Regions from separate parts of the Saccharococcus sp. Marseille-Q5394 genome, predicted to be linked through region 2. Evidence: riboswitches for the same ligand, from Rfam matches in the RefSeq annotation. Region 2 holds a riboswitch; the other holds the start of a gene.

Region 1 (4,895 bases), 120 kb from region 2:
AAAGAAGGACGAAACGTCGATGTCCTGCTTCAATCGACGATCCGGCATGTCGGCCAGGCTGCGGACAAGCATGAGCTGAACGCAGAGGGGACATTGGTCGAAAAAGCCGGAAAGACGTATTTGCGTTTTGTCGAAGACCTGAACGGCCAGCAAGTGCAAACGACGGTGAAATTGGAAGAAGAGGACGCATTGATCATGCGGAACGGGGCGGTCCAGATGCGCCTGCCGTTCACGCAGGGAGAAATACGGCCAGGCTCGTACGGAAATGGTCCCGCCACTTTCGATCTTCTCGTGAAGACGACGAAGCTAGAAGTTGGAGCGGACAAATTCATAGCTCATTATGAACTGCATGCAGAAGGCGCATTGTTAGGCAGACATGAACTGAACATTACATATACGGAGGGACAATAATGAACGCAGTTGAAAAGATCCAACAGGAAATTAAAGACGCATTCCGCGAGGCGGTTATCGCTTCCGGACTTGCAGATGAATCGGCAATGCCGGACATCATTCTAGAAACACCGAAAAACAAAGAGAACGGCGACTATGCGACGAATATCGCGATGCAGTTGACGAAACTCGCGAAAAAGCCGCCCCGTGCAATCGCGGAAGCCATTCTCGAGAAATTGGACACATCTTCGACTTCCATTAAATCAATGGAAATTGCGGGTCCAGGATTCATTAATATCAAGCTGAAAAGCGATTACTTAGGGGAAGTCGTCAAAACAGTACTTGCCCAAGGAGCGGATTATGGACGTTCAACGTATGGCGAAAACCTAAAGGTCCAAGTTGAATTCGTCTCTGCAAATCCGACGGGCGACTTGCATCTCGGTCATGCGCGGGGTGCTTCCATCGGTGATTCATTGTGCAATATCCTCGATTTTGCAGGCTTCGATGTATCCCGGGAATATTACATTAATGACGCGGGCAATCAAGTGAATAATTTGGCCCTTTCAGTCGAGGCGCGATACTTCCAAGCATTGGATCTCGAAAAAGAAATGCCGGAAGATGGCTACCAGGGACAGGACATCATCGATATCGGTGAGAAGCTTGCTGAGGAGTTCGGCGATCAGTACGTGAACACTCCGGAAAAGGAACGCCAGGAGTTTTTCAGGAAATATGGCCTTGATTTCGAATTGGCGAAGCTGAAAAAGGACTTGGAAGATTTCCGCGTGCCTTTCGACAACTGGTTCTCGGAAACATCGCTTTATACGGACGGGAAAATCGGCATCGCGCTCGATAAATTGCGTCAGAACGGGCATGTGTATGAAGAGGATGGCGCGACGTGGTTCCGTTCAACGACATTCGGGGATGATAAAGACCGCGTCCTTATTAAAAATGACGGTACGTACACGTATTTGACGCCGGACATCGCATATCACGAAGACAAGCTCCGTCGTGGCTTCGACAAGCTCATCAACATCTGGGGAGCGGACCATCATGGTTATATTCCACGGATGAAAGCGGCGATTGAGGCGCTCGGTTACGACCGCGACACGCTCGAAGTGGAAGTCGCCCAAATGGTGCAGCTGTACAAAGACGGCGAGAAATTCAAAATGAGTAAGCGTACCGGAAAAGCGGTCACACTGCGCGAACTCGTCGAAGAAGTCGGATTGGACGCCGTCCGCTATTTCTTCGCAATGCGTTCCGCCGATTCGCAAATGGACTTCGATCTTGATTTAGCAATTTCGCAGTCGAATGAAAACCCGGTGTACTACGCGCAATACGCGCATGCCCGCATTTCATCGATCCTTCGCCAGGCTGAAGAAACGAATCTTGCGGCTTCGACGGATCACGTGGATTTATTGCAGACAGAGAAGGAATTATCACTCTTGAAGAAACTCGGCGACTTCCCGCGTGCCGTCAGCGATTCAGCAAGAATGCGCTCGCCGCACCGGATAACAATCTATATCCAGGAGTTGGCCGCGGAATTCCATAGCTTCTACAATGCTGAGAAAGTGCTCGACCCGGATAACCGCGACTTGTCCGAAGCACGTCTTGCATTGATCACAGCAACTCGCACGACGATTGCGAATGCGTTGAAACTCATTGGCGTTGCAGCACCGGAAAGAATGTAATAATGATGCGCCCCTCCGCCCGACCAATCGGTGGAGGGGCGTTTTTGTGCACAAATACGCATAAAAGCTGTGAAATACGCATAAATCTGCTGAAAAACGCATAAACGCTATGAATGACGCATAAATCCTAATAAGTACGCATAAACGCGAATAACGACTGAAGAAAATGCACCCCCTCGACATCGCACAAATCTATAGTATAATTAAACTCGAATCACAATTACATAACCAAACATGAAGGTGCCCCGCCGTCAACGCCGGGGTTAAAAGGGAAGCCGGTTCAAATCCGGCGCGGTCCCGCCACTGTAAGTGCTCGCAAGCTGCAACATGCCACTGGATATTTTCCGGGAAGGCGCAGTACGCGATGAGCATAAGCCAGGAGACCTGCCTTCATGAGTCACCCGTACCCTACGAGGATAGGTTTGGTGGAAATCGGCGCGTACATATAAACATCCGCTGTATTTTTACTAAACACATTCCTCCGTCCACAAAACGGGGGATTTTTATTTGGAACAAACAGGAGGAAATCGGAATGAAGAAGACTTGGCAACTTTGGCTAACAGCAATCCTTGCAACGTTCCTGCTCGCGGCATGCGGCACGGACAACGCAGAGAAGGACAACAAATCGGCAACGGAAAATACACAGAAAGAAGAGCAAACGGCGGAAGCTGCATTCCCAATCACGCTCACTGACGCGGTCGGCAATGAAATCACACTCGAAAAAGCCCCTGAAACAATCGTCTCCATGATTCCGAGCAACACGGAAATCCTGTTCGCGCTTGGCTTAAACGATGAAATTGTCGGCGTCAACGACTGGGATAACTATCCGGAAGAGGCATTGGAGAAAGAGAAAATCGGCGGACAGGAATTCAACGTCGAAAAGATAGTCTCAATGACTCCGGACATCGTCTTCGCCCATGAATCCATGCTTGGCACATCTGACGAAGGGCTACAACAGCTTCGCGATGCAGGCATCAACGTATTCGTCGTAAAAAATGCAACGAACTTCGATCAAACATATGAAACGATCAAAACGATTGGCCAGGCAACTGGCAAAACGGATGAGGCTGAAACAATCGTCGAGGACATGAAAGCGAAAGTCGAAGAAGTCCTTGCGAAAACAGACAAGGTCAAAGCGAAGAACATGAAACGCGTATTCATTGAAACATCTGATGCGCCTGAAATTTATACACCGGGCAAAAATACATTCATGCAGGAAATCCTCGACATGATCAGTGCGGAAAACGTTGTAACAGAAGACAACTGGGTCATGATCAGCCCCGAAGAGATCGTCAAACAGAACCCTGACGTCATCATCGTCATGTACAGCTACGTGCCGGATATCGTCGAAAGCGTGAAAAACCGTGACGGCTTCGCTGACATTACAGCTGTCAAAGAAGACGCTGTCGTCCAAGTCGATGAAAACTTGACGAGCCGCACAGGTCCGCGCCTCGCACTAGGTCTTGAAGAAGTGGCAAAAGCCATCTATCCGGAGTTGTTTGGTGAATAAAGCAACACTTGCCTACATCGTGTCCGCCGCCACGCTTATCGTGGCGGTATGGCTCGGTGTTTCGATTGGAACCGTCAAAATTCCGATCAGCACATTTTGGGATTCGTCGGATACGACCGCTTCAAATATCCTATGGAAAATCCGGATGCCCCGCGTCATCTTAGCCGGGCTCGTCGGCGCGTCGCTCGCAATCGCTGGCGCCGCTTTCCAAGGATTGCTGAAAAACCCGCTCGCGGATCCCTACACCCTCGGAGTGTCATCCGGCGCCTCGGTCGGTGCTGTCGTGACACTCTTTTTCGGTTTATCGATTCCAATCCTAGGCACATACACATTGCCCGTTTTCAGCATGACCGGGGCCGCCTTGACGATGTTCCTCGTCATCGGCTTCGCAAGGCTCGTCGACCGCTCGATGAAAATGGAGACAATCATATTAACCGGAATCATCTTCGGATCATTTCTGGGCTCCGTCCTGTCGCTTATGATCGCCCTTACCGGCGAAGAGCTACGGCAAATCATCGGCTGGCTCCTCGGCAGCGTCTCGATGCGCGGCTGGAACTATATCATCATGGTGTTGCCGTTCGTCGTCATCGGTTCCTTCATTCTGTGGATGAACCGGAGGGAATTGAACGCGATGCTATTCGGCGAGGAACGCGCTCATCATTTAGGTGTCAACGTCAAGCGCCGGAAATTCATGATCCTGATCGGCGGTTCTATCCTGACGGGTTCAGCGGTCGCGGTATCCGGAACAATAGGCTTCGTCGGTCTCGTCGTCCCTCATATGACTCGCCTCATGTGGGGCTCCGATCACCGGCATCTGCTTACGTTATCGTTCCTGAACGGCGCAACATTGCTCATCATCTGCGATCTCATCGCCCGGACGATCATTTCGCCTTCGGAGCTACCGGTCGGCGTCATTACAGCGTTCATCGGAGCGCCGGTATTCGCGTACATTTTCTACAGACAGAGAAGGAAAGGGGCCATGTAATATGCTGCAAGTCGATAACCTCAGGGGGGGATACGGCAAGGAGCCGATCGTCAAAAATATCTCATTCCGTGTGAATAAAGGGGAAATCCTCGGCATCCTCGGCCCGAACGGAAGCGGGAAATCAACGCTGCTGAAAATCATTTCAGGCATCTTGCCGAAGCAAGAAGGGACCGTCAACATCGACGGTCAGGACGCCGCGGTTTATTCCCAAAAGCAATTCGCGAAGAAAGTCGCCGTCCTTCCGCAGCTCCATGCGCACGCCTTCTCGCATACCGTGAAAGACACCGTCGCGCTCGGCAGGTATCCGCATCAGACCGGCCTT
Region 2 (4,895 bases):
CCTGTTTCGGAAGGTGGTTTCATATTATCAGCTAAGGAGGGGCAGTTCTTTATTGCAGGTGGAACTGAAGGTGCTGTCTATTACCAATTCCCGGAAGCGGATAAGCTGAAAATCGGCCAACGTGTGAAAGTTGAAGCCTCCGGCGGCATTATGGAATCCTATCCTGCGCAGGGTAGTGCAAAGTTTGTGGAAGTCTTGCCGGATTATAAACCAGTAAGCGCAACGCTTTCCGAATCGCAGGCTGTAGCAAAGGCCGTAGAAATGGCCGATGGAAAAACAGGATTTGGCTACTTGGTTATTCAAGAAATTTCTTTTGATGAGAAAGAAATGAAGTGGATCTTTAAAATTATTCAAGGTGAAAAGGAAGCAACGTTGGAAGTTGCAGATCAATAAAATTTAGAGCAACCGTCACTTGTGGCGGTTGTTTTTTTATGAGAAAAATGAGCGAATTGTAGTCAATCGGTGATAAATTCACCAGAATCGGTGGTAAAGTGCTGCGAATCGGTGTAACGGGCGTAGAATCGGTGGTAAACGTCCGAGAATCGGTGATAAACCTTGGCAATTCGGTGATAACCATTTTCCATCTTAGAAAACCTCCCCCTCGGTTTCCATCCACCGACCTTGGGTATGCTATCAGCAAAGGAGGGATAAAATTGTCGAAAAAACTACAGTCTGCTATTCGAGAGCACGCTTTCCCGTTGAATGATCAAGCACTTACTACGATTGTGGACGCAATTGGGGATGCACGGATTGTCCTTCTAGGCGAAGCGACGCATGGAACTTCAGAGTTTTACAAAGTTCGCGCGGCATTATCAAAACGACTTATTCAGGAAAAAGGATTCACTATAATTGCAGTTGAGGGAGATTGGCCATCCGCTCAGGCGGTTAATCGTTATGTGAAAGGATTCGATGAAGAGGGGAAATCCGCTCACCAAATACTGGCACAATCCTTCAATCGCTGGCCTACATGGATGTGGGCGAATGAAGAAGTTGCAGAGCTTGTCGAATGGTTGAAGAGTGACAATGACGGAAAGGATGCAGCCGAAAAGACAGGGTTTTACGGTATCGATATGTATAGCCTTTATGAGTCCATTGATGAAGTGCTTCGCTTTCTCAAGGAAAATCCGCAGTATAAAACCGATTTGGAGTTGGCAAAGAAGGCATTCTCTTGTTTCGAGCCGTATAATCGGATGCCTGAGCATTATGCGCTGTCGACAGCCCATTTCACAGGTGAATGCATTCGCGAGGTCACAAACTTGCTGACGACGATCCGCAGTCATGAAGATCTTTATTCGAATGAACAGGAGAAGGACTTGAATGTGACGATGAATGCTTTAGTCGCGAAAAATGCTGAATCATATTATCGCGCAATGATGCAGGACGACGCCATCTCGTGGAATATACGCGATATGCATATGGTGGAGGCAATCAATGAAATTCTGAACTATCACGGAAGCGATGCGAAAATCATCATTTGGGAGCATAATACCCATGTCGGCGATGCGTCGGAAACATCGATGGCCAAGCACGATATGATCAATGTCGGTCAGCTCGTCCGGGAAAAGTATGGCAGAGAAGAAACATTTGCCATCGGTTTTGGAACATATGAAGGGACGGTCATTGCCGGCGAAAGCTGGGGCGAGCCGTTCCAAAAGATGAATGTGCCACCAGCCACGCTCAATTCATGGGAAGGGCAGATGCATGCAGCTAAACCTGAGGATCAAGTGATACTATTCACGGAGGAAAACCGTCATTTATTCAATGAATGGATCGGCCATCGCGCAATTGGGGTCGTCTATAATCCGGAGTTCGAGGCGTATGGGAACTATGTGTCGTCGCGCGTTGGTAATCGATATGATTCTTTTATTTTTGTGGATCAAACAAATGCGCTGAAACCATTCAACAAATAAGAGCCATGCCTCGATTGCACGGCTCTTTCCTTTAAAGTATGGCATTCGCTATGATTTTATCAAGTTTACGGATATCGACTTTTTTACTCAGATTCAATTTGAGTTTTCCTGCCTTTGTCCATAGTTCGATTTCTGCGTTAAAATCGATCCGACCCGCATTTTCACTGGAATACATAGTAATCGATTTGAATGGGATTGTGTAGATTCCACCTTTTTACCTGTAAGTCCTTGCTTGTCCGCGATGATGAATCGTTTATTTGTAACGACTGCAACGTCACGAATTGTTTTATACGCAACCTCGGCCACTTCACCGTCAATAAGCAAATCCTTAATCTCCTCCGGAACTGGAACTTCTTCTGTAAACGTCCAAGCCATCAGTGCAGTTAAATCAGCCATTGGAACCCCTCCTTTTATTTTATAATTTTATCATCACATATGTGAGTATAGAAGTATAGAAGGATATTGAATTCTGGAAAAATATCTTTCTACCTATTTACGATTAAAACACAACATGTTAGGGTAATAGATGTACATAGCACACAACATATAGTATCGAACGATGGAATGGTACCGTTATCGGTTTAAAAGGGAATCCGCAAATCGGAGCTGTCCCCGCAACTGTAAACGCAGACGACCGTCTCAAAAACCACTGCAGCATGTAGCTGCGGGAAGGGGAGATGGAAGGAGGAAGCGTTAGCCAGTAGACCTGCCGTCCATCGTCCAGCGACACTTTCTTCGGGGGTTGAGAGGTGGAAGCGAGCGGGTTTTTGCTTTCATTTTTCAAGAGGGACCCGATCTGTTTCCTAATCTAAATCCATGAGCGATGACTCTACCGAAAAGGTGGAATCATCGCTTTTTTCATTGCCAAGCCTAACTTAAAGGAGATGGATGATGTGACGATTATCACTGAAACAACAGGCATTATGGACAAGCTTCTAGCGGAATTTGGTGCGGAGAAGTTGGAGCCGCTTTTGACGGCGAGTTCGCGTTGGAAGGAGCGGCACCCTGAAGGGACTGACTCCGATTGGTCGAAAGCGATGATTTTGGAGGCGCTCAGCAATATTGACGAAGCGTCAGCATACTGGACATTCGTTGCTGCGCGAATCTATTTGCAGGAAGTTTATTTCCGCCAGGAAAGTGTAAGGGGGGCGAAAGCGTATACGGATTTTGCCGACAATGTGGAGCGGCTCATTAAGAAAGGCTTGTATACATCTGTTTTGATTGAAAAATATTCCCGCGATGAATTGGAGGAGGTAGGAAAGTTCCTAGAACCAGAGCGGGACAAGCTGTTCACGTATATTGGATTGAAAACGCTTGTGGATCGGTACGTTGCGGTTGATTTCAATAAAGATCCTGTCGAATTGCCGCAGGAACGTTGGCTCATCATCGCGATGACGCTCATGCAAAATGAAACTGAGAACCGCCTCGGGAAAGTGGCGGAGGCGTATTGGGCAATGAGCAACCTATATATGACTGTAGCGACGCCTACGCTTTCGAACGCAGGCAAGCCGCATGGCCAGCTGTCCAGCTGCTTCATTGATACGGTCGATGATTCGCTGCAAGGCATTTATGATAGCAATACCGATATTGCCAATCTATCGAAATATGGTGGGGGCATCGGAGTTTACATGGGCAAGGTCCGTTCGCGCGGTTCTTCGATAAGAGGATTCAAAGGGGCTTCGAGTGGCGTCCTGCCTTGGATTAAGCAGCTGAATAATACAGCCGTCAGCGTTGATCAGCTCGGCCAACGTCAAGGAGCAATCGCCGTTTACCTCGATGTATGGCATAAAGATATTTTCACATTTCTTGATCTGAAGCTGAACAATGGAGACGATCGCTTGCGTGCACATGATATTTTCACTGGCGTCTGCTTGCCGGATATTTTCATGGAGCAAGTCGAAGCCCGTGGTGATTGGCATTTATTCGACCCACATGAAGTGCGTACAGTAATGGGGTATTCATTGGAAGATCATTATGATGAAACGAAGGGAACCGGTTCGTTCCGCGTGAAGTACGAGGAATGTGTCAACCATCCCGAACTGACGAAAGAGACCGTCCCGGCGATTGAAATTATGAAACGCATCATGCGCAGCCAGCTCGAAACAGGGACGCCGTTTATGTTTTACCGTGATGAAGTGAATCGGGCGAATCCGAATAAGCATGAAGGTATGGTGTATTCGAGTAATCTGTGTACAGAAATAACTCAAAATCAGAGTCCGACACAATTCGAGTCCGTCTCGCTCAAAGAAGATATCGTCATCACCCGTTCGAAGCCCGGCGATTTTGTCGTATGCAATTTGTCGTCCGTAAACCTTGGACGTGCTGTTCCTGCGGATGTATTGGAACGGCTCGTCACAATCCAAGTCCGCATGCTCGACAACGTCATTGATTTGAATAAAATACCGGTCGTGCAGGCGCAACGGACGAATGCCCGTTACCGGGGTATCGGACTCGGGACGTTCGGTTGGCATCATTTGCTTGCGTTGAAGAACATCCAATGGGAATCGGATGATGCGGTAGAGTTTGCGGATGAGCTCTATGAGAAAATAGCGTATTTAACGATTAAAGCTTCAATGGAACTGGCAAGTGAAAAAGGGGCGTATCCTTTATTCGAAGAATCGGATTGGCAAACAGGGGTTTATTTCGAGCAACGTCAATACGACTCGAAGGAATGGCGTGACCTGCGCTTCGATGTTGCTACGAACGGCATCCGGAACGGTTATTTGATGGCAGTTGCGCCGAATAGCTCGACGTCAGTCATCGCTGGATCTACGGCTTCAATCGATCCAATATTTAAACCGTTTTATCATGAGGAAAAGAAAGACTACAAGCTGCCGGTCATTGCGCCAGATCTTGATCACAACACATATGACGTATACCGCCGCTCCGCGTATATTGTCGATCAGCGCTGGTCCATCAAGCAGAATGCTGCAAGACAGCGCCATATCGACCAGGCGATCTCGTTCAATATTTACGTGCCGAACA

The links. A riboswitch is a leader RNA that binds a small molecule or an ion and turns the genes downstream of it on or off. The one in region 2 is predicted to bind cobalamin.
Region 1: linked by a shared signal. The riboswitch ahead of OC538_RS08700 (ABC transporter substrate-binding protein) and the one ahead of OC538_RS09275 (ribonucleoside-diphosphate reductase subunit alpha) in region 2 are both predicted to bind cobalamin.

The regions. Positions count from the first base shown of each region.
Region 1 covers NZ_CAMPPQ010000001.1:1,817,695-1,822,589, reverse strand. Annotated here, with positions in the region: gene OC538_RS08710 (DUF1934 domain-containing protein) at 1-411, shown strand, start outside; gene argS (arginine--tRNA ligase) at 411-2,078, shown strand; cobalamin riboswitch at 2,300-2,485, shown strand; gene OC538_RS08700 (ABC transporter substrate-binding protein) at 2,611-3,588, shown strand; gene OC538_RS08695 (FecCD family ABC transporter permease) at 3,581-4,573, shown strand; gene OC538_RS08690 (adenosylcobinamide amidohydrolase) at 4,575-4,895, shown strand, end outside.
Region 2 covers NZ_CAMPPQ010000001.1:1,935,259-1,940,153, reverse strand. Annotated here, with positions in the region: gene OC538_RS09295 (DUF3221 domain-containing protein) at 1-393, shown strand, start outside; gene OC538_RS09290 (hypothetical protein) at 456-584, opposite strand; gene OC538_RS09285 (erythromycin esterase family protein) at 654-1,910, shown strand; partial or broken gene OC538_RS09280 (PH domain-containing protein) at 1,942-2,306, opposite strand; cobalamin riboswitch at 2,459-2,639, shown strand; gene OC538_RS09275 (ribonucleoside-diphosphate reductase subunit alpha) at 2,795-4,895, shown strand, end outside.